DNA from 2 places in the Pseudomonas sp. RT6P73 genome. Region 2 is predicted to be linked to the other one. Evidence: riboswitches for the same ligand, from Rfam matches in the RefSeq annotation. Region 2 holds a riboswitch; the other holds the start of a gene.
The links. A riboswitch is a leader RNA that binds a small molecule or an ion and turns the genes downstream of it on or off. The one in region 2 is predicted to bind cobalamin.

Region 1 (11,023 bases), 920 kb from region 2:
GGTTGCAACAAGGCGATGTCACCGCGAAAACGGTTGATGATAAAGCCTTTGACCCGCGCCTGTTCGGTGGGCGACAGCAATTCCAGCGTGCCCACCAAATGCGCAAACACCCCGCCGCGATTGATGTCGGCGATCAGCACCACCGGGCAATCCACCGCTTCGGCAAAACCCATGTTGGCGATGTCGCCGGCACGCAGATTGATCTCAGCCGGCGAGCCTGCGCCTTCGACCATCACCACCGGGTAGGCCGCGCTCAATCGTTCATGAGAGGCCAACACCGCTTGCATGGCGATGGCTTTGTAGTCGTGATAGGCAACCGCGTTCATCGTCGTGACCGCGCGACCATGAATGATCACTTGGGCGCCGGTATCGCTGTTGGGTTTGAGCAACACCGGATTCATGTCGGTGTGCGGCTCAAGGTTGGCCGCCTGGGCCTGCACTGCCTGGGCGCGGCCGATCTCGCCGCCATCGGCGGTCACGGCACTGTTGAGCGCCATGTTCTGCGGTTTGAACGGCACGACGCGCACGCCTTGACGGACAACCCAGCGACACAACGCCGTCACCAGCGTGCTTTTACCGGCGTCGGATGTGGTGCCTTGCACCATTAGCGTGGTCATTGCGATTCCTTGACGTAGGCTTGAAGCGCTTGCTCGAGACGCAGCCAGTCGGCTTCATCCGCAGGCAGACCGAAACGCACGCTGCTGTTGTGGGCGAACAACCGCAGCAAGATGCCACGTTGTGCCATGAACTCGTGAAGCGCTTCGGCACGCTCGGTGATCAGCCATTGAAACAACGCGCAGCCACCCTGCGGCTGCAAACCATACTGCCCGAGCAAAAGCGCCAGGCGTTCGCTGGCCGCTTCGCTGCGCACCCGCTGCCTGGCGTGGCCTTCGGTGTCAAGCAAACAGGCTTGGCCCAACACCCGTGTCGGCCCACTGACCGCCCAAGGCCCCACCTGCTCGGCGAGCAATTTGAGCAGCTTGCGCTCAGCCAGCACAAAGCCCAGCCGCACACCGGCCAGGCCAAAAAATTTGCCGAACGAACGCAACACGATCAAGCCGACCTGATGGGCAAATGGCGCCACGCTCAACTGCGGCGTGTTGTCCATGAACGCCTCGTCGACCACCAGCCAGCCACCGCGCGAGGCCAACCGGGCATGCCAGTCGAGCAGACGGCTCGGGGGCAGGCTCAGGCCCGTCGGGTTGTTCGGATTGACCACCACCAGCACGTCGAGGCTGTCGATATAGAAGTCGACTTCCTGCTCCAGCACTTCGCGCACGATGTAGCCATTGCGCCGCCAGGCTTGCGCGTGTTCGGCGTAACACGGCGACAGCACGCCGACCTTGCCGGCCCGACGCAAACGCGGCAGCAATTGGATGGCCATTTGCGAACCGGCGACCGGCAGCACCTGGGCCGCGCCGTAATAGTCGCAAGCCGCTTGCTCCAGACCGTCATCGGTTTCCGGCAAGCGCGCCCAGGCCCGCAGCGGGATGTCCGGGATCGGGAATGGCCACGGCGCGAGGCCGCTGGACAGGTCCAGCCAATCGGCTTCGGCAATGCCGTATTCGAGCGCCGCCTTACGCAAGCGGCCACCGTGCTCAAGCATAGAATTCAGCTCCCACGCAGAGAATCAGCAGCCATAACCATACCCCGCGCTGGACCAATTGCCAGCCGCGGTCGATGGAGTCGGCGTCCGCTGGCACGCCTTCGCCCAGTTGCGGACGCTGATGCAGTTCACCGTGATAGATCGCCGCCCCGCCCAACTCGACGCCGAGCGCACCGGCACCGGCCGCCATCACCGGCCCGGCGTTTGGGCTGTCCCAGGTCGGGCCCTGGGTGCGCCAGCATTTCAACGCCAGTCGGGTTTTGCCCAGCAGCGCGTAGGTCAACGCCACCAGGCGCGCAGGAATGTAGTTGAGGACATCGTCGATCTTCGCCGCGGCCCAGCCGAAACGTTCGAAGCGCTCGTTGCGATAACCCCACATGGCATCGAGGGTATTACTCAAACGGTAGAGCACCACGCCGGGCGCGCCGGCCACGGCAAACCAGAACAGCGCGGCGAACACCGCATCGCTGCCGTTCTCCAGGACTGATTCGGTGGCAGCGCGGGCGACTTCGGTTTTATCCAGTTCGCTGGTCTGACGGCTGACCAGATAGCCCACGCGTATGCGCGCTTCAATCAGATCATCACTGCGCAGGGCCTTGGCCACCGGTTCGACGTGCTCACCGAGGCTGCGCATGCCGAGGGCGCAGTAGAGCGCGAGAATCTCGACAATCCAGCCGACATAAGGCGCCCAGGAAAACGCCGTGGCCAGCAAGGTCAGCGGCAACACCGCAATCACCCAGGCAGTGACGCCATGACTGCGCCAGCCACGCCCCTCACCATTGAAACGTTGCTCGATGCGCTCGGCAAAACGGCCGAACGCCACCAGCGGATGCCAGCGTTTGGGTTCACCCAGCAGCGCGTCCAGCGCAACCGCGGCGACACTCAATAACGCCACACTCATTGACTCACTCCCCAATAATTTTCATACAGCAACTCACTGAGCGGACGCACCTGCGCCCACCCTTCGAGTACCAGCATCGGCGCCGGATAGAATTCCTTGACCGGGCCGAGACAGAGAACCGCCAATGGCTTGGCCCCGGGCGGCAAACCCAGCAGATCTGCCAACGCTTGCGGCTCGAACAGCGACACCCAGCCCATGCCCAGACCTTCGGCGCGGGCGGCCAGCCAGAGGTTCTGGATCGCGCAGGACAGCGACGCCATGTCCATTTCCGGCAAGGTGCGACGACCGAAGATGTGGCGCTCGCGATCATCCATCAGCGCGGCGACCAACACCTCGGCGCAGTCGTTGATGCCTTCGACCTTGAGCTTCATGAATTCGTCGGTGCGCTCGCCGAGGGCTTCGGCGGTGCGGATGCGTTCTTCTTCCACCAGTTGCTGGATCTTGTCGCGCAGTGTGCGGTCGCTGATGCGAATGAATCGCCAGGGTTGCATCAGGCCGACGCTGGGGGCCTGATGGGCGGCTTCGAGCAGGCGTCGCAGTAACTCGGGCTCGACGGTGCCGCCGCTGAAGTGGCGCATGTCGCGGCGTTCGCCGATGGCTCGATAAACTGCGTCGCGTTCGGCCTGGCTGAATGCGTTGTCAGTCATGGCCTCTTCGCGAGCAGGCTCGCTCCCACATTAGATGGAGCTCTGCCTGACGAAACGCGGTCCCCTGTAGGAGTGAGCCTGCTCGCGATGGCGGCCTCCCGGTCAGGCGCAAACAATGCGGCTACAGCAGTGGGATTGGACGGAAAATAAAAGTGCACATAAGAAGCCGTCATCCGCCCCTCACGATAAACCGCCTCTGCCCCGCGCCCGCCATTCGGACTGAGCCCACGAGCAATCGGCTCAAGCTCGGTGCTGGTCAGCGAATGGTGATAGGTGTGCCCGCGCAACGAACCTTCCGGTAACTCAACCGCTTGCAATGCCAGCGCCGCCAGACGCTTTTGCATCACCGCATCACCCGCCAGCAAACCGACCAATTCAGCGCGAATGCCTTCGACGTCGGTCAACGAATCAAGCAGGTACAACATCCCGCCACACTCGGCCAACAACGGTTTGCCGTCGGCATGATGGGCGCGGATCGCAATGAGCATCGAGGTGTTCTGTGACAGCGCCACGTGGTGCAGCTCCGGATAACCGCCCGGGAGATAAAGGCTGTCCGCCTCTGGCAAATCAGCATCGCGGATTGGCGAGAAAAACAGCAGTTCGGCGCCCATGGCCCGCAGCAAATCCAGGCTCGCACCGTAGGTGAAAGCGAACGCCTCATCACGGGCCACTGCGATTCGCACGCCGGCCAGCAAAGGCTCTGCGACGATCATTTCAGGCGCCGCGAATTCCACGGGCGGCGGCAGCGCCACATCGCAACTGCTGGCCAGCGATTCGGCCGCTGCATCGAGGCGCAGATCGAGATCGTTCAACTCGCTGGCCTGGACCAGACCGAGATGGCGACTCGGCAGTTCAATCCCGGTCTCGCGCGACAACGCGCCGTACCAGCGCAAGCCTTCGGTCAGGCTGCCTTCGAGCAACTGCGCGTGCCGCAACGTGCCCACACGGTTGGCCAACACACCGGCAAACGGCAAGTCCGGCTGATACTTCGCCAACCCCAACGCCAGCGCACCAAAAGTCTGCGCCATCGCCGTACCGTCGATCACACCGAGCACCGGCACACCGAAGTGCCGCGCCAGGTCAGCGCTGGACGGCGTGCCGTCGAACAGCCCCATGACGCCTTCGATGAGAATCAGGTCGGCTTCACCGGCGGCTTCCCACAACAGACGACGACTTTCCTGCTCGCCGACCATCCACATGTCCAGTTGATACACCGGCGCACCGCTGGCGCGCTCGAGAATCATCGGGTCGAGAAAGTCCGGGCCGCACTTGAATACGCGAACCTTGCGCCCCTGATTGCGATGCAAACGGGCAAGCGCGGCGGTGACGGTGGTCTTGCCCTGACCGGAGGCCGGCGCGGCGATCAATACCGCCGGGCAATGACGTGGTTGACTCACAACTCGACGCCTTTTTGCGCTTTGATCCCGGCCTGGAACGCGTGCTTGATCACGCCCATTTCGGTGACCGTATCGGCCAGCTCGATCATCTCCGGCTTGGCGCCGCGACCGGTGACCACCACGTGTTGCATCGGCGGACGCGCCTGCAAGTCAGTGAGCACTTGATCGAGGTCGAGGTAACCGTGCTTGAGGGCGATGTTCAGTTCATCGAGCACCACCAGACCGATCGACGGATCGCGCAGCAGTTCGCGGGACACTTCCCAAGCAGCTTCGGCGGCGGCGATGTCACGCTGGCGGTCCTGGGTTTCCCAGGTGAAGCCCTCGCCCATCACATGAAAGCGTACTTGCTCAGGGAAGCGGCGGAAGAACAACTCTTCACCCGTGCTGTTGCGCCCCTTGATGAACTGCACCACGCCGCACTGCATGCCGTGGCCCATGGACCGGGCAAGCATGCCGAAGGCCGAGCTGCTCTTGCCTTTGCCGTTGCCGGTCAGTACCAGCAGCAGGCCGCACTCATTCGGCGAGTTGGCGATGCGTTCGTCGATCACGGCTTTTTTGCGCTGCATGCGCGCCAGATGGCGTTCGTCACGATCAGGGGAATCAGTCATGGGGGAGCTCTCCGTTGAGGCTGGATAACGGCGGGCAGGCACAAGAATAGACGGCAAGAAGCCTGGCATCGCCCACCGTGATGCCGTTGGATGAATCAGGCCGGTCTCCGGGCTCATGAGCGGCTTGCGCCGGACTGCGCGCCTTCCCATGTCGACGTAGACACAGTGGCTCAAGGCGCAATCTTTACTCATTTACCGTTGCGGGGGCAGCGCCGGGATCGTGACGTTTCGTCGCGTGAAGATAGTCACTCACCGGCTTCCCTGTTTCACTCTGTCGACCTTCGCCACAGAGCACCTGAAACAAGCCGCGAAGGTTAGAGGGTTGGGGGTGGAGCGTCAATTGAAGACAAAGCGCGGGCGAGCGATATACTGCCGCCGGTCAATTTACTGACCCCCAACTTGCACCACACTGTCAGCAGTGATATCAAAGCGCCACAACCCAACATCACAATTACAAAGGGTGAGCAACATGCAAGGCATGATCATCAGCAATCCGAAGCTGGAATTCCTGCGACCGGTGCTGGAACGCTGGTTTGACTGTATCGACCGCTACAATGCGGTGCGCGGCGATAACGACACGCCTTACTGGTACGACGAAAAAGCCAACATCGGCTTACTCTCCGCCGCGGCCTGGATGGCGGAAATGGTCACGCTGCAACAAACCACCACGCGCAAGCAAAACGAAGAAGGCGAACGCAACGGCCGCGCCGATCTGTTTATCGCCTCCGCCGAAGAACGCGCCTACCTTCAGACCACTCAACGCTGGCCGCGGGTCAATAGCCTGAACCTGACTCAGGCGCTGCAAGACATCACCAGCGCTGCCAAACGCATCAGCTACGCCAGCGACCTGAAACTCGGCTGCCTGTTCGTTGCGCCACAAAAGGCCCAACAGAGCGCGACGCCGGAAGAACTTCAGGACATGGTCGACGACCTGCAAAAGGAACACAGCTGCGCCGTGGCCTGGTATTTCCCGTACGCCTATCGCAAGTTGCGCAACGAAGCCGGCAACTACCACCCCGGCATCGCCGTGCTGTTCAAGGAAGCCCGCGGCTGACCGGTTGAACCATCGCGCGTCAAATCTTCTCTATGATTAAGTCAATGCATTCATAGGGAAGATCCGCATGCGCAAGCCCCAGCTCGTTCTCCTCATCGCGCTCGCCGGAGGGCTCGCCGCCTGTGGTGAAACCTCCAGCTTGCAAGTCTCCGACGGCACCGGCCCGTCACCCAAGCTGCCAGAACCCAACAAAACCCTGATCCCGACGGTGAATATCGCCCCGGCGATCGGCTGGCCGGAGGGCGCGAAACCCACCCCTGCGGCGGGCACTCAAGTGGCGGCATTTGCCGAAGGGCTCGATCACCCGCGCTGGCTGTATGTGCTGCCCAACGGCGATGTATTGGTGGCCGAAACCAACGCGCCACCGAAACCCGATGACGGCAAAGGCGTTAAAGGCTGGGTCATGAAGAAAGTCATGGGGCGTGCCGGCGCCGGCGTCCCCAGCCCGAATCGCATCACGCTGCTGCGGGACAAGGACCACGACGGCATCGCCGAAACCCGCACGGTGTTCCTGGAAAACCTCAATTCGCCCTTCGGCATGACGCTGGTCGGCAATGACCTGTACGTAGCCGACACTGATCGCTTGCTGCGCTTTCACTATGAAAATGGCGACACGGCGATCAAGTCGCCGCCGAGCAAGGTGGTCGATTTGCCGGGTGGCACGCTGAATCACCACTGGACCAAAAACGTCATTGCCAGCAAGGACGGGAGCAAGCTTTACGTCACGGTAGGCTCCAACAGCAACGTCGGCGAAAACGGCCTGGATCAGGAAGAAGGTCGCGCGGCGATCTGGGAAGTGGATCGCGCCACCGGCAATCACCGGATCTTCGCCTCGGGGATTCGCAATCCAAACGGTCTGGCCTGGGAACCTCAGACCGGCGCCCTGTGGACGGCGGTCAATGAGCGGGACGAAATCGGCAGCGATCTGGTGCCGGACTACATCACCTCAGTGAAGGACGGCGGATTTTACGGCTGGCCCTTCAGCTATTACGGCCAGCACGTCGATATTCGCGTCGAGCCGCAAAATCCGGACCTGGTGGCCAAGGCCATTGCGCCGGACTACGCAGTTGGCCCGCATACCGCGTCGCTGGGCCTGTCGTTTGCCGAGGGCAACACACTGCCAGCGCAATTCAAGGAAGGTGCCTTCATCGGCCAGCACGGCTCGTGGAACCGAAAGCCGCACAGTGGTTATAAAGTGATTTTCGTCCCGTTCAGCGCAGGCAAGCCGACCGGGCAACCGGTTGATGTGCTCACAGGTTTCCTCAATGCGGATGAGAAAGCCATGGGCCGGCCTGTGGGCGTGGTGATTGATCAGCAGGGAGGTTTGCTGGTGGCCGATGATGTGGGGAACAAGGTGTGGCGGGTGTCGACCGCGAAGTAACTGCAACAGCCCCCCTTGTAGGAGCGAGGCTTGCCCGCGAAGGCTCTAGGTCAGGCAACATCAATGTTGGATGTGCCGACGCCTTCGCGGGCAAGCCTCGCTCCTACAAGGGGGGCGTTTAGCGTTTGCGGCACAGAGTTAAACCATCTCCTAGCGGCAACAACGACAAATCCACCCGCGAGTCATCCTTCAAGGCGCGATTGAGCGCCTGGATGGCTCGGGTGTCTGCGCTTTCGGGATTGCGCTCAAGCACCCGCCCGCTCCACAGCGTGTTATCGAACACCGCCAGTCCGCCGACGCGCAGCAGACGCAGTGCATGCTCCAGATAGCCCGGGTAGTTGGACTTGTCGGCATCAATGAAGATCAGGTCGAATTGCCCCGGCTGATCCAGCTGAGCCAGGGTTTCCAGCGCAGGCGCCAGACGCAGATCGATGCGATTGGCGAGGCCCGCCTCCTGCCAGTAACGGTGTGCGATAGCGTTGTAGTCACCGGGGATATCACAGCAGATCAGCGAACCGTCCTCCGGCAACGCAGCAGCCATGCACAAGGCGCTGTAACCGGTGAACGTGCCGACTTCCAGCAAGCGTTTTGCGCCAGTGAGTTTGACCAATAACGCGAGGAACTGCCCCTGCTCCGGCGCCACCTGCCAGCGAGCCATGGGCAGCGCCTGGGTTTCGTCGCGCAAGCGCTTGAGCAGCGGCGTTTCCCTCAGGGAAACGTCGAGCAGGTATTGATACAGGGAATCGTCGAGATTAAGTGTGCGGGCGGTCATGACGACCTCTGCGAACTAGGGATTACGCGCCAAGTGCTCTGGCTGCAGAACACGCTTGGCGCTCAGATAAGCCTTCTGCCAGTAAGCCTTGGACAAGCTGTCGAGCTTCACCGTGCCGCCAGTGGCTGGCGCGTGGACGAAGCGGCCTTCGCCGACGTAGATCCCGGCATGGCTGACCTGGGAGCCGCCATTGGTGGCGAAGAAGATCAAGTCACCGGTCTGCAGGCCTTCCTTGCCGACGCTGGCCGCTTGCATGCTGATCATTTCGCGGGTGGTACGCGGCAGGGAAATACCGGTGACATCACGGTAGACGTAACCGATCAGGCCGCTGCAATCAAAGCCCGAATCCGGCGTGTTACCGCCCCAACGATACGGCGTACCAACCAGGCCGAGCGCGCGGAACAGCACGTCTTCTGCCTCGGGGGAAAAGGGTTGCGGGTTACCGAAAACAATGGGGGCGCGAACCACCGGCGCGGGGGGCGGTGTGCGACTGGCGCAAGCGCTAAGCAGGGCTGCGAAGAGCATGATGGTGAGGCGGGCCGACATCGTCATTTGCAGAACATCCTGATCTGGCTGCGGCTTTTTCTGCCGGGAAGACAGAAAAGAAAACCGCCTGCGCAGGACGCAGGCGGTTTGCCATCAATAATAGATCTGGATTCTAGCGGCTATCGGCCAAACTTCAAGTAAGACTTTAAGTTCGCCTTACAAACTGTCCGCCTACTACGTTGCGCGGAGGCGTTTTGTCGCCACTGACGTGGCGACAGGCTGAAGATTTACTTGCGGGCGGTGACCACGGTCGGGGCCATCGCGAGTGCGCGCTTGGCTTCGATGAAGGTCTTGCTCCAGTAGCTGTCGCCCAGGCTATCGACCCGAACACCACCGCTTTTGCGGCTGCTGGAGTGGATGAACTGGTTGTCGCCCAGGTAGATCCCGGCGTGACTGACACGACCGCGACGACCATTGGTGGCGAAGAACAGCAGGTCACCCGGCTTCAGCGCGCTGCGAGCCACCAGCGGAGCGTTCACGTTGATCATCTCGCGAGTAGAGCGCGGCAGGTTCATGCCGGCTTCTTCACGAAACAGATAACCGATGAAACCGCTGCAGTCGAAGCCAGCCTCGGAGGTGCCACCGAAACGGTAACGGGTACCGATCAGGGACATGCCACGTTCGAGGATGCTGTCTGCCAGAACCGGAAGCTGGTACGACTTGCCATCGGCGAAGTTTGCCAGTTCTTTATCGGTGGCCACGCTGTCCTGGTAAAGATCTTCCTGGAAAAGAACGGAAGTAGACTGGGCGGTAACTGAATTCTTGACCTGCTGTTGTTGCTCTTGCTGGGTCACTGGGGAGTGGGCAGCGCAACCGAACAACAAGGTGACGAGTGCGAGAGGCACGAGGGGTGCGAAGCGCTTTAGCATGGGCACGACCGTGGCTGATAGTTATAAAAGAAGCCGCGACTATGCCCGCTATCATCCTCATTTGCAAATTCAATCGAACTTTATGTGACTTCCCGGTTCCGCGTTTACATCTAAGCGCTTAAGCCCCTTTTAGACGCCTGCGCAGCCTACAACTTGTAGGAAAGCGGATTTTCTGACGCCTGAAATATGCCAAAACCCCTGCCAGGCTTGAGCTTTACCAGCCTAATGTTTCTTTCAGGAAAGGAATCGTCAGCTTGCGCTGAGCTTGAAGGGAGGCCTGATCGAGGCGTTCAAGCAGCTCGAAAAGCGCGCTCATGCTGCGGGTGCCGCGAGTCAAAATGAAATGCCCGACTTCATCGGTCAAGTGCAGGCCGCGACGGGAAGCACGCAGTTGCAACGCGCGTAATTTGTCTTCGTCGGAGAGCGGACGCATCTGAAAGATCAGCGCCAACGTCAGACGGGATTTGAGGTCCGCCAGCTTCACCGGCAGTTCACGCGGGGATGTCGACGCGGCAATCAACAGGCGTCGACCGCTGTCACGCAAACGATTGAACAGATGGAACAGCGCCTCTTCCCAATCCGCCCGACCGGCCACCGCCTGCAAATCATCCAGGCAGACCAGTTCGTATTGTTCGAGGTTGTCGAGGATGGAAATGCCGCGATCCAGCAGCTCGGCCAACGGCAGATACACCGCCGGCTCCCCCAGTTGCTCGAAGCGCAGGCAGGCTGCCTGCAACAAGTGCGTACGCCCTACCCCGTCCTTGCCCCAGAGATAAATCAGGCTTTCGGTCCAGCCGGCGTCGGCTTCGCATAGCCGCTCGACATAGCCGAGTGCAGCGGCATTGGCGCCTGGGTAGTAATTGATAAAGGTAGCGTCATCACGCAGACGCACACCTAGGGGCAGCTGAATCGGTTTCATGCTGACTGAACAGTTCCAAAGGAACCGTTAGTGGCCTCTGTGTAAAGTTTGCGAAGTTTATACCCGTGAGGCGGGTCGCACAATGCGACAGACCACAAGCAAAATCAAAGGTTTGCGTTAACGCCCTGGTTTTATGACAGTTTCTTTGGCGGCGCATGTGACAGCAGCGCGGGGGAAACGGGCCAACCCGGCATGAAACCAGGTCGCCCGCCGTGAGACATCAACGCCCCTTATAGTTCAGGTTCGTCGACACCGCTGTAGATATCTGAATCTTTATATAAATCATGCACATGGCGCACCAGCACCATGATCACCGCCGCCAC
Region 2 (11,023 bases):
CGAAATCCAGACGCCGGCGGATGATCTGGCCACGTTCGGCCGGTGCGGTATGGCCACTGAGGGCGACGTTCAGGCCAAAACGGTCGAGCAGTTGCGGCCGTAGTTCGCCTTCTTCCGGGTTCATGGTGCCGATCAATACGAACTTCGCCGAATGCCGGTGGGAAATGCCGTCGCGCTCGATCAGGTTGGTGCCGCTGGCGGCCACGTCGAGCAACAGATCGACGAGGTGATCGGGCAGCAGATTGACTTCATCGACGTAAAGCACACCGCCGTCGGCCTTGGCCAATACACCGGGGGAAAATTGTGCGCGGCCTTCGCTCAGGGCGGCGTCGAGATCGAGGGTTCCGACCAGTCGTTCTTCGGTGGCGCCGAGGGGCAAGGTGACGAATTGACCGCTGGCCAGCAAGTCCGCCAGACCTCGGGCGAGGGTCGATTTGGCCATGCCGCGCGGGCCTTCAATCAGCACGCCGCCGATTTTCGGGTCGATGGCGGTCAGGTAGAGGGCGAGCTTCAGATCGTCGGCGCCGACCACGGCGGAGAGCGGGAAATGCGGGGTGTCGGTCATTTTTATATCTCGGTCATGGTCGGTAGCAGGCACACCTTGTACCTGTAGGAGCGAGGCTTGCCCGCGAAGGCGTCTATCCAGTCGATATCAATATTGAATGTGAAGGCCTCTTCGCGGGCAAGCCTCGCTCCTACAGGGTTTTGCGGCGCATTAGCTGTCTTCTTCTATATCCAGCAAGAGATTTTCCAGTGCCTCGCGATACGCGCCCGGTTCCTGCCACATCCCCCGCTGCTGCGCCTCGAGCATCCGCTCGGTCATGTCGCGCAGCGCATGGGGATTATGCTCACGGACAAAATCCCGGGTTGCCGGATCGAGCAAATACGCATCCGCCAGCAACGCATATTGATGATCGTCGATCAGTTGCGTCGTGGCGTCGAACGCGAACAGATTATCCACCGTCGCCGCCAGTTCGAACGCGCCTTTATAGCCGTGACGCTTCACCCCGTCGATCCACTTCGGATTGGCCGCCCGGGAGCGGATCACCCGGTTCAGCTCTTCCTTCAAGGTGCGGATCTTTGGCAAGTCCGGCTGACTGTGATCGCCATGGTAACTGGCCGCCGCTTCGCCGCTGAGGCTTTCCACCGCGGCGAGCATGCCGCCCTGGAACTGGTAATAGTCGTTGGAATCGAGCAAGTCATGCTCGCGATTGTCCTGGTTTTGCAGCACGGCCTGAACCTGGCTCAGGCGCTGGGCGAATTGTTCGCGGGCGGCGGTGCCTTCATCGGACCCGCCGTAAGCGTAGCCGCCCCAGTTCAGGTAAACCTCGGCCAGGTCCTCGCGACTTTGCCACAGACGACCGTCGATGGCGCCCTGCACGCCGGCGCCATAAGCACCGGGTTTGGCACCGAAAATCCGCCAACCGGCCTGACACCCGGCCGCGTCTTCATCGAGACCCGATTGCATCAATGCTTCACGTTCGGCACGCACCTTGGCGGCCAACGGGTTTAAGTCGTCCGGTTCGTCGAGCGCGGCGACCGCTTGCACGGCGGCGTCGAACAGGCGGATCAGGTTGGCAAACGCATCACGGAAGAATCCGGAAACCCGCAAGGTCACGTCCACACGCGGACGGTCGAGCAAGCTCAGCGGCAGAATTTCAAAGTCGTCGACCCGTTGACTGCCGGTAGCCCAGACCGGGCGCACACCCATCAGCGCCATGGCCTGGGCGATGTCGTCACCGCCGGTACGCATGGTCGCGGTGCCCCAGACGGAAAGCCCGAGCTGGCGCAGGTGATCGCCATGGTCCTGCAAGTACCGTTCGAGAATCAGGTTCGCCGACTGGAAACCGATCCGCCACGCCGTGGTGGTCGGCAGGTTGCGCACGTCCACCGAGTAGAAATTGCGCCCGGTCGGCAGCACGTCCAGACGACCGCGACTCGGTGCACCGCTGGGGCCGGACGGGACAAAACGGCCGCTCAAGGCGTCGAGCAGGCCGCGCATTTCTGCGGGGCCGCAGGCGTCCAGACGCGGGGCGACGACTTCAAGCAGGCTCTCAAGGATGGCGCTAACTTCAGTCCACATAGAACCCTGTGGGAGCGGGCTTGCCCGCGAAAGCGTAGTGTCAGGCGACAATGAGTTGTCAGATACACCGCCTTCGCGGGCAAGCCCGCTCCCACAGGGATTGTGGTTGGCTTGAGATGGGTTCAGTGTCAGCGAGATCATCTGGGCGGCGAAAAGCTCCAGCCGTTCGCGGGTATCGCCAGCCGTGCGCCACACTTCATCAGTAACGCTCAACAGCTCAACGGGCCGAGGCCCGGTCCACGGCTCGGCCAACGCACAATCCAGCGGATCAAACCCCAACTCAAACGCCTTCGCCAACGCCCGCAACAAACTCGACTGCGCCCCACGACCATCGCCACGGGGAATGCGCAACAGCGCCAACAACGTATCGATACGCAAGCGCCCGGTCGGCGACTCGCCAAAGATGTGCAGGCCATCGCGAATCTGCGACTCTTTCAAGTCGCACAGGTACGTGTCCAGCCGTGGCAACCAGATCGCCGCATCGGCATCGCTGTTGAGCTTTTCGTCCAGTTGCAGCTCACGGTCGATGTGCGTCTCGCGCACCAGTTGCAGAATGTCGCGCTGCAACTCCCGGGCGCGGCGCGGATCGAGCAATTGTGCTTCGTAATACTCGTCGGCCAGCAACTCAAGGTTGCGCAGCGGGCCGTAGGTTTCGGCGCGGGTCAGCGGCGGCATCAGGTGATCGATGATCACCGCCTGGGTGCGGCGCTTGGCCTGGGCGCCCTCGCCCGGGTCGTTGACGATAAATGGATAGATATTCGGCAGCGGCCCGAGCAGCGCGTCCGGCCAGCAGTTTTCCGACAGCCCGACACCTTTGCCCGGCAACCATTCGAGGTTGCCGTGCTTGCCGACGTGGATCACGCCGTGAGCGCCATAGGTATTGCGCAGCCAGAAGTAGAACGCCAGATAACCGTGGGGCGGCACCAGATCCGGGTCGTGATACACCGCGCTCGGATCAACCTGATAACCCCGCGCCGGTTGAATGCCGACAAAGGTCAGGCCAAAACGCAGCCCGGCGATCATCATGCGTCCGTCACGGCACATCGGATCGCTGTCGGGCGTGCCCCAGCGCTCCAGCACGGCTTGCTGATTGGCCTCGGGCAATGTGTTGAACATCGCCCGATAGTCGTCCATCGCCAGGCTTTGCTGGCAGGGACGCTGGTCGATGGTGTCGAGGTCGTTGCTGACGCCGCCGAGCAATTGCTGGATCAACGCAGTGCCGCTCTCCGGCAATTCGGCGGGCAGCGGATAACCTTCGGTGTGCAGCGCACGCAGGATGTTCAGCGCGGCGGCCGGGGTGTCGAGGCCAACGCCATTGCCGATCCGTCCGTCGCGGGTCGGGTAGTTGGCGAGGATCAGCGCGATGCGTTTTTCGCGATTTGGCACCCGGGCCAGATCGATCCAGCGCCGCGCCAGTTCGGCGACGAAATCCATGCGTTCCGGTTGCGCCCGATAGCACACCACGTCCGACTGACTGCGCTCGCTGCGCCACGCCAGGTCCTTGAAGCTGATCGGCCGGCTGATGATCCGGCCGTCCAGTTCCGGCAAGGCGATGTGCATCGCCAGATCACGCGGGCCGAGGCCCTGTTCACTGGCACGCCAGCCCGGCTCGTTGTCCTGGGCGCAGATCGCCTGGATTACTGGGATGTTGCGGCGAAACGGTCGTAGATGCGGCGCTTCGGGGCTGGATTGGGCAAAGCCGGTAGTGTTGAGAATCACCCCCGCCTCGACTTCATCCAGCAGGTCCTCGACCACCGTCAGGCAGCCGGGCTCTTTCAAACTGGCCAGCGCAATCGGCAACGGATTCAAGCCCGCTGCCTGCAAACGCTGGCAGAAAACATCGATGAATGCGGTGTTCGCCGCCTGCAAGTGCGAGCGGTAAAACAGCACGGCCGCCACCGGTTGACCGGCCTGCCAGTCGGCTTGCCAATCGTGAAGATCTGCGGGGCTTTTGTGCGGGTGGTAAATCGCCGTGCGCGGCAGGGTTTGCGGCTCGGCCCACACGTAATCGCGATCCAGCCAGCGATTGGCCAGGCAACGGAAAAAATCCAGGGCATTGGCCATGCCACCCTGACGCAAAAACTGCCAGAGGCGGTCGCGGTCGCCGGCAGACACGGTGCTGAGGTCGCTGAGTTCCGGGTCCGGGCGATCATCGCCGGGCACCAGAATCAGCTGCACGCCGCGTTGGGACAGTTCCACCAGACGCTCGACACCGTAACGCCAATAGGCAATGCCGCCGTGCAGCGAAATCAGAATTACCTTGGCGTGGCGCAGCACTTCGTCGACATACAGGTCGACCGACGCATGATTCTGCACCTGCATCGGGTTGGCCAGCCGCACGCTGGGGTAATCATCCGGCAACTGCTGCGCCGCTTCGGCGAGCAGCGCCAGGCTTGAGTCGCCGCTGCACAGGATCACCAGCTCGGCGGGGGTTTGTCCAAGGTCGGCAATGTTGTCATCCGACACGAAACCGCCGGGCTGGGTCCTGAGCAGGTGCATGGCTTAAGCGCTGAGCGCGGCGCGCAATTGCGCTTCGATTAGAATTCCGTCCAGTTCCTGGCCGATCAATACCAGGCGCGTGGCGCGCGCTTCGTCGGCGCCCCACTGACGGTCGAAATGCTTGTCGAAACGCGTGCCCACGCCCTGGATCAGCAGGCGCATCGGTTTGTTCGGGATCGCCGCGAAACCTTTGACCCGCAGGATGCCGTGCTGAACCACCAATTGGGTCAGCGCGTCCAGCAGCAGGCTTTCGTCAGCTTGCGGCAGCTCGATGGAGATCGAATCGAAAGCGTCGTGATCGTGATCGTCCTCACCTTCGTGGTGGTGATCGTGATGGCTGTGACGGCTGTCGATGTGTTCTTCGGAACCGGCACCGAGGCCGATCAGCACGTCCAGTGGCACACGACCGCTGCTGGCTTCGATGACTTTTACTGCCGGCGGCAGCTCTTCAGCGACTTCCAGGCGTACGCGGGCCAGGTCTTCAGGGCTGATCAGATCGGCCTTGTTGAGGATCACTAGGTCGGCGCTGGCCAGTTGGTCGGCGAACAGCTCGTGCAACGGCGATTCGTGGTCCAGGTTCGGGTCGAGTTTGCGCTGGGCATCGACCTGGTCCGGGAACGCGGCGAAGGTGCCAGCGGCGACCGCTGGGCTGTCGACCACGGTGATGACCGCGTCAACGGTGCAGGCGCTGCGGATTTCCGGCCACTGGAAGGCTTGAACCAGTGGTTTTGGCAGCGCCAGGCCGGAGGTTTCGATGAGGATGTGGTCGAGGTCGCCGCGACGGGCGACAAGTTCGCGCATCACCGGGAAGAATTCTTCCTGGACGGTGCAGCACAGGCAGCCGTTGGCCAGTTCATAGACGCGGCCGTTGGCTTCTTCTTCAGTGCAACCGATGGAGCACTGTTTGAGGATTTCGCCGTCGATGCCCAGCTCGCCAAACTCGTTGACGATCACCGCGATGCGGCGGCCCTGAGCGTTGTCGAGCATGTGCCGCAGCAGGGTGGTTTTGCCCGAGCCGAGGAAGCCGGTAACGATGGTGACGGGGAGTTTGGCCAGTGTTTTCATCGGATGCCCTTTGGCTAGGTGGCGGGCATACGGGACGACAATCGCAGCGACGGACGCGCGCGGAAGAGTTCGCCACCGGATCACCCCGCCCGGTTGTAGTGAGAATCTGTGTCGAGGCAGGTCTCCTGGCTGACGGTGTGCCGGGCAGTTGGCCTGGCATTCGCTGCGCCTTCCCGCGAACCCGTTGGACAGGGCTTGCAGTGGCGTGGCAGCGAACATCACCGTTCACAGTTGCGGGGGCAGCCGCGGCATCGACCGCGTTCCCTTCTTAGCTTCGGCAAATGCCGAAGAACCTCGAAAGCGCAAGGCTACGCATCGCGTCGGGGCGGGTCAATGTCCGTGAGGCACTCGTGATTCCCTGTGGCGAGGGGGCTTGCCCCCGTTCGGCGGCGAAGCCGTCGCAAAACCTGCTTGCGGGCTATGCCTGAAAGAATGCAGGGGGTCGCTTCGCAACCCAACGGGGGCAAGCCCCCTCGCCACAGATAAATCCCCTCGCCACAGGTTCTCGACTCAATTCCAAGATGAGAACCCCTGCCAATTGACGCCAAACCCCCGCCCATGCTCTCCTACACGCCTTGTTACGGGTGCCCTTCACAGGGTGAAACGGGAAACCGGTGAATCATGTGCTTTACTCAAGGCCATGTCAGTCCGGTGCTGCCCCCGCAACGGTAAGCGAGCGAAGCGTCAAATCCACTGTGCCAGCAGTTCGGCATGGGAAGGTGATGCTTGCAGGTTCAGGCGCAAGCCTTGGCCCCTCGTGAGCCCGGAGACCGGCCCGCAACACAAAGTGACCACTACGATCACTGAATGACAAACCCGCGGTGGGCGGGCGCTGTTTGAACCTTTGCGTGTCCGACTCGCAGGGGTCTTCCATGCGCTCTATTCACCCGCTGACAGACCAGAGGGAAGCGCCATGTCGATCATCAGCAGCACTCGCCACACAACGGCCAGCACCACCACGACCCTGACTCAACGCCTGACCGCTGCCGTTTGCGCATCGATCCTTGGCGCGTGCCTTGTGTATTTTGCCGGCTTCTCGCACATCGAAGCGGTCCACAACGCTGCGCACGATACCCGTCACAGCTCCGCCTTCCCGTGCCATTGAGACCTGCCGACATGATCAAGCGTATTGCGCAAACCGCAGGTTTCACCGGGCTGCTGGCTGCCCTGTTGCTGACCCTGCTGCAAAGCTTCTGGGTGTCTCCGCTGATTTTGCAGGCCGAAACCTACGAAAAATCCGAGCCGGCCGCGGTTGAAGTTCACGAACACGCCGCCGGTGTCGCCGCTCACACTCACGACGCCGAAGCCTGGGAACCGGAAGACGGCTGGCAGCGCGTGCTGTCGACCACGGGCGGCAACCTCGTCGTTGCCGTTGGTTTTGCCCTGATGCTCGCCGGTCTCTACACCCTGCGTGCACCGACCAAAACCTCGCAGGGCTTGCTTTGGGGCCTGGCCGGTTACGCGACCTTCGTGTTGGCGCCAACCCTCGGCTTGCCGCCTGAACTGCCGGGCACTGCGGCGGCAGATCTGGCGCAACGGCAACTCTGGTGGATCGGCACGGCCGCCTCCACGGCTGTCGGCATCGCGCTGATCGTGTTCAGCCGTCACTGGCTGATGAAGATCCTCGGCGTGGCGATTCTCGCCGTTCCGCATGTGATCGGCGCACCGCAACCGGAAGTGCACTCGATGCTGGCTCCGGAAGCCCTGGAAACACAGTTCAAAATCGCTTCGCAGCTGACCAACGTCGCGTTCTGGCTGGCCCTGGGCCTGATCAGCGCCTGGTTGTTCCGCCGCAAAAGCGATGGCCAATACCACGCATGATTGATACCGGCACAGCGCCGACTTTAGTCGTCGGCCTGGGCTGCCAGCGCGGCTGCCCCGCCAGTACGCTGCGGGCGTTGCTCGATCAGGCATTACAGGCGCATAAAATCGAACTTCACCAGATCAACGCCCTGGCCAGCATCGACCTGAAGCGTGATGAACCTGGCCTGATCGAGTTGGCCGCGCAACTCGCATTGCCGCTGATGTATTTCAGCAGCGAGCAACTGCAAGGTTACAAACCGCAACTCAGCCATCATTCAGACATCGCGTTCGAACGCACCGGCTGCTACGGCGTGGCGGAAAGTGCTGCCCTGGCCCTGGTCGAACAGTTGGCCCAGGCACCGGCAAAACTACTGATCTCGCGACAAAAATATGCCCAGGCCACTCTGGCATTGGCCTGCGTTGCGTAAGATCCCGGATATTCCCTGCCTTCGATCATGAGCAATCTTCATCTGAAGCCTTGCCCAAGCCCTTTTTCTGACAGACTCTTTTTTCAAAGGAATGGACGATGACCGTCTACTTCATTGGCGCAGGTCCCGGCGACCCGGAACTGATCACCGTCAAAGGCCAACGGCTGATTCGCAGTTGCCCGGTAATCATCTATGCCGGCTCTTTAGTGCCCGCCGCCGTACTGGAAGGCCATTGCGCCGAACAGGTGGTCAACAGCGCCGAATTGCACCTGGAGCAGATCATCGAACTGATCACAACCGCCCATGCCAACGGCCAGGACGTGGCGCGGGTGCATTCCGGTGATCCTAGTTTGTACGGGGCGATTGGTGAGCAGATTCGTTATCTGCGAGAACTCGGGATTGCGTTTGAAATCATTCCCGGGGTAACAGCGACTGCCGCGTGTGCGGCGTTGTTGGGGGCTGAACTGACGTTGCCCGACATTTCCCAGAGCGTGATTCTGACCCGTTATGCCGACAAAACCGTGATGCCGGCCGGTGAAGAGCTGGGCAGTCTGGCGCAGCATGGGGCGACTATGGCGATTCATTTGGGCGTGCAGCATCTGGAGAAAATCCTTGCCGAATTGCTGCCGCATTACGGCGCGGACTGCCCGATTGCGGTGATCCACCGGGCGACCTGGCCGGATCAGGATTGGGTGATGGGGACGATTGCGGACATTGCCGAAAAGGTTGCGGCCAAGGGGTTTCGGCGCACGGCGTTGATTCTGGTGGGTCGGGTGTTGGGGAGTGATCAGTTCAGCGAGTCATCGCTGTATCGCGCGGGGCATGCGCATCTCTACAGGCCCTGAGTCACGCCCAACCCTGTGATAAGGGGGCTTCCTGTGGCGAGGGGATTTATCCCCGTTGGGCTGCGACGCGGCCCCCTGCATTCTTTCAGGCATTCATAGCAAGCAGGTTTAGCGACGGCTTCGCCGCCGAACGGGGATAAATCCCCTCGCCACAAAGCCCCCTCGCCACAGATAATCGATCACCCATAAAAAAACGGCGCTCACGGGGCGCCGTTTTCTATGTTTGCAGCGAACACCTTACTCAGTAGTAGGCATTTTCTTTCTGCGTGTGGTCAGTCACATCGCGTACACCCTTGAGCTCGGGAATGCGCTCGAGCAAGGTGCGCTCGATGCCTTCGCGAAGGGTGACGTCGGCCTGGCCGCAGCCCTGGCAACCGCCGCCGAACTTCAGTACGGCGATGCCGTCCTCGACCACATCGATCAGGCTGACCTGACCGCCGTGGCTGGCCAGCCCCGGGTTGATCTCGGTTTGCAGGTAGTAATTAATGCGCTCGTTGACCGGGCTGTCGGCGTTGACCATCGGGACTTTGGCGTTTGGCGCCTTGATCGTCAGCTGGCCGCCCATGCGGTCGGTGGCGTAGTCGACTACCGCGTCGTCCAGGAAAGCTTCGCTGAACGAATCGATGTAAGCGGTGAAGCTTTTAAGCCCCAGCGCGGTGTCTTCAGGTTTCTCTTCGCCCGGCTTGCAGTAAGCAATGCAGGTTTCGGCGTACTGGGTGCCAGGCTGGGTAATAAAGACGCGGATGCCGATACCCGGGGTGTTCTGCTTGGAGAGCAGATCAGCCAGATAATCGTGGGCGGCGTCGGTGATGGTAATAGCGGTCATGGAAACTCCTCGCAGGCTTGGGCGCAGTTTACGCCAATCATCGCGCCGTACAAAGTCCTAGTATTTTTGTCGGGAAAGAGCCGTCGCCGGTTAAGCCGCCGTTTCACCGTCAATCCGGGCTTTAAGCCACTGATAGCTGCGTTTTTCTACAAATTCGTAACTTGCCCAGGACGCTAGACCGATAGTCGCCGCGCAAACGGCGAACATCACGTAGGGATTCACGCCATAACGCTGTGCGACAAATCCACCGGCAGACAGCACCAGCACATGCATCAGGTACACCGAGTAGGAACAATTGCCGAGCAGTTTGAACACCCGATTGTTCTCGACATAGCGCTCCAGCGAAATGCACGCCATCACCAGCACCGCACTCGGCAAGCCCCAGGCCAGGAAACGTGGCGCCGGCGACCAGTGATAAATGGCCAGCAACGCGCCGCCAATCCCCAGCAGCGGTAGCCACAACCCCGGTTTGATCCAGCCTCGGCGGTAAAGCATGCCGATGGCGATCCCCAGCAGGAACTCGTAAACGATGTCCGAACGGTAAAACTCGCTGACCCAGCCATAACCGGTCCAGGCCTGGCACACCGCGAACAGCAACGCCGCGACGATCAATAACCTGAAGTGCAAGCGGAACAGCAGTGCCCAGCCAAACAGCAGGTAGAACAGCATCTCGTAGTTGAGGGTCCAGCCGACGTTGAGGGTCGGATAAATCCCGTAGCCGCCGGGATTCTCTGTAGGAATGAACAACAGCGACAGCAGGAAATGCGACCAGTCGACCGACTGATCCGGCAAAACAGGCTGTGCGAACACGACCACCAGCGCCATCAGCACCGTGTACAGCCAGTACGCCGGGACGATCCGAAACAGTCGGTACAGCAGAAACCGCACCGGCGGCAGCGCTTTGCCCTCGGTGGACAGGAAGATCACCAGGCCGCTGATGACGAAGAAGATATCGACGCCCACGGCGCCTTTGTCGATAAACGCCTGGCCCACCGGCCCACGGGCCTGGAAGTCGAAGAAAATCTGCATGAAATGGTGGCAGACCACCGCCCAGGCTGCGATGGCGCGCAGTGCCTGTACTGAAATCAACATGGGTGCCCCTCCACCGCAAGACCCAAAACCACCACAGTTCCCCTGTGGGAGTGAGCCTGCTCGCGATAGCGGTGTATCTGGCAAATCAATTTCGACTGACATTCCGCTATCGCGAGCAGGCTCGCTCCCACAAGGGTTTGGCGGCGCCTATGAGATCCGACAACTGCCTACCCTCAAAAGTCGATCAAAGATTCTCGTACCGGTTCATGTCCAGCACGCCCTCTTCCACCGGCTCGGTTTCGTGGAGGTAGCGACTCAGGTCATGGAAGTAAAACCAGAACTGCGGATGACTGCGGCGAATGCCCCAGCGCTCGACGATTTTCTCGAAGCGGTGCGCATCTTTAGCGTTTTCCATCGCATCGACGAACGCCGGCACCTGGTC

Region 1: it holds a riboswitch for cobalamin, as region 2 does, so the genes downstream of both, cobO (cob(I)yrinic acid a,c-diamide adenosyltransferase) here and ACYZT6_RS11315 (CbtB domain-containing protein) in region 2, are expected to answer to the same signal.

What each region holds. Positions count from the first base shown of each region.
Region 1 covers NZ_JBUBUV010000002.1:1,381,059-1,392,081, reverse strand. The annotation lists gene ACYZT6_RS06870 (cobyric acid synthase) at 1-617, opposite strand, end outside; gene cobD (threonine-phosphate decarboxylase CobD) at 614-1,606, opposite strand; gene cbiB (adenosylcobinamide-phosphate synthase CbiB) at 1,599-2,507, opposite strand; gene bluB (5,6-dimethylbenzimidazole synthase) at 2,504-3,154, opposite strand; gene ACYZT6_RS06850 (cobyrinate a,c-diamide synthase) at 3,151-4,551, opposite strand; gene cobO (cob(I)yrinic acid a,c-diamide adenosyltransferase) at 4,548-5,159, opposite strand; cobalamin riboswitch at 5,241-5,473, opposite strand; gene ACYZT6_RS06840 (hypothetical protein) at 5,629-6,213, shown strand; gene ACYZT6_RS06835 (PQQ-dependent sugar dehydrogenase) at 6,281-7,594, shown strand; gene ACYZT6_RS06830 (class I SAM-dependent methyltransferase) at 7,713-8,366, opposite strand; gene ACYZT6_RS06825 (C40 family peptidase) at 8,382-8,918, opposite strand; gene ACYZT6_RS06820 (C40 family peptidase) at 9,140-9,781, opposite strand; gene hda (DnaA regulatory inactivator Hda) at 9,996-10,700, opposite strand; gene ACYZT6_RS06810 (AI-2E family transporter) at 10,931-11,023, opposite strand, start outside.
Region 2 covers NZ_JBUBUV010000002.1:2,304,253-2,315,275, reverse strand. The annotation lists gene ACYZT6_RS11330 (ATP-binding protein) at 1-565, opposite strand, end outside; gene cobN (cobaltochelatase subunit CobN) at 716-4,582, opposite strand; gene cobW (cobalamin biosynthesis protein CobW) at 4,586-5,647, opposite strand; cobalamin riboswitch at 5,746-5,959, opposite strand; cobalamin riboswitch at 6,213-6,440, shown strand; gene ACYZT6_RS11315 (CbtB domain-containing protein) at 6,561-6,752, shown strand; gene ACYZT6_RS11310 (CbtA family protein) at 6,764-7,468, shown strand; gene ACYZT6_RS11305 (cobalamin biosynthesis protein) at 7,465-7,878, shown strand; gene cobM (precorrin-4 C(11)-methyltransferase) at 7,977-8,723, shown strand; gene nfuA (Fe-S biogenesis protein NfuA) at 8,965-9,549, opposite strand; gene ACYZT6_RS11290 (acyltransferase family protein) at 9,640-10,641, opposite strand; gene ACYZT6_RS11285 (fatty acid cis/trans isomerase) at 10,826-11,023, opposite strand, start outside.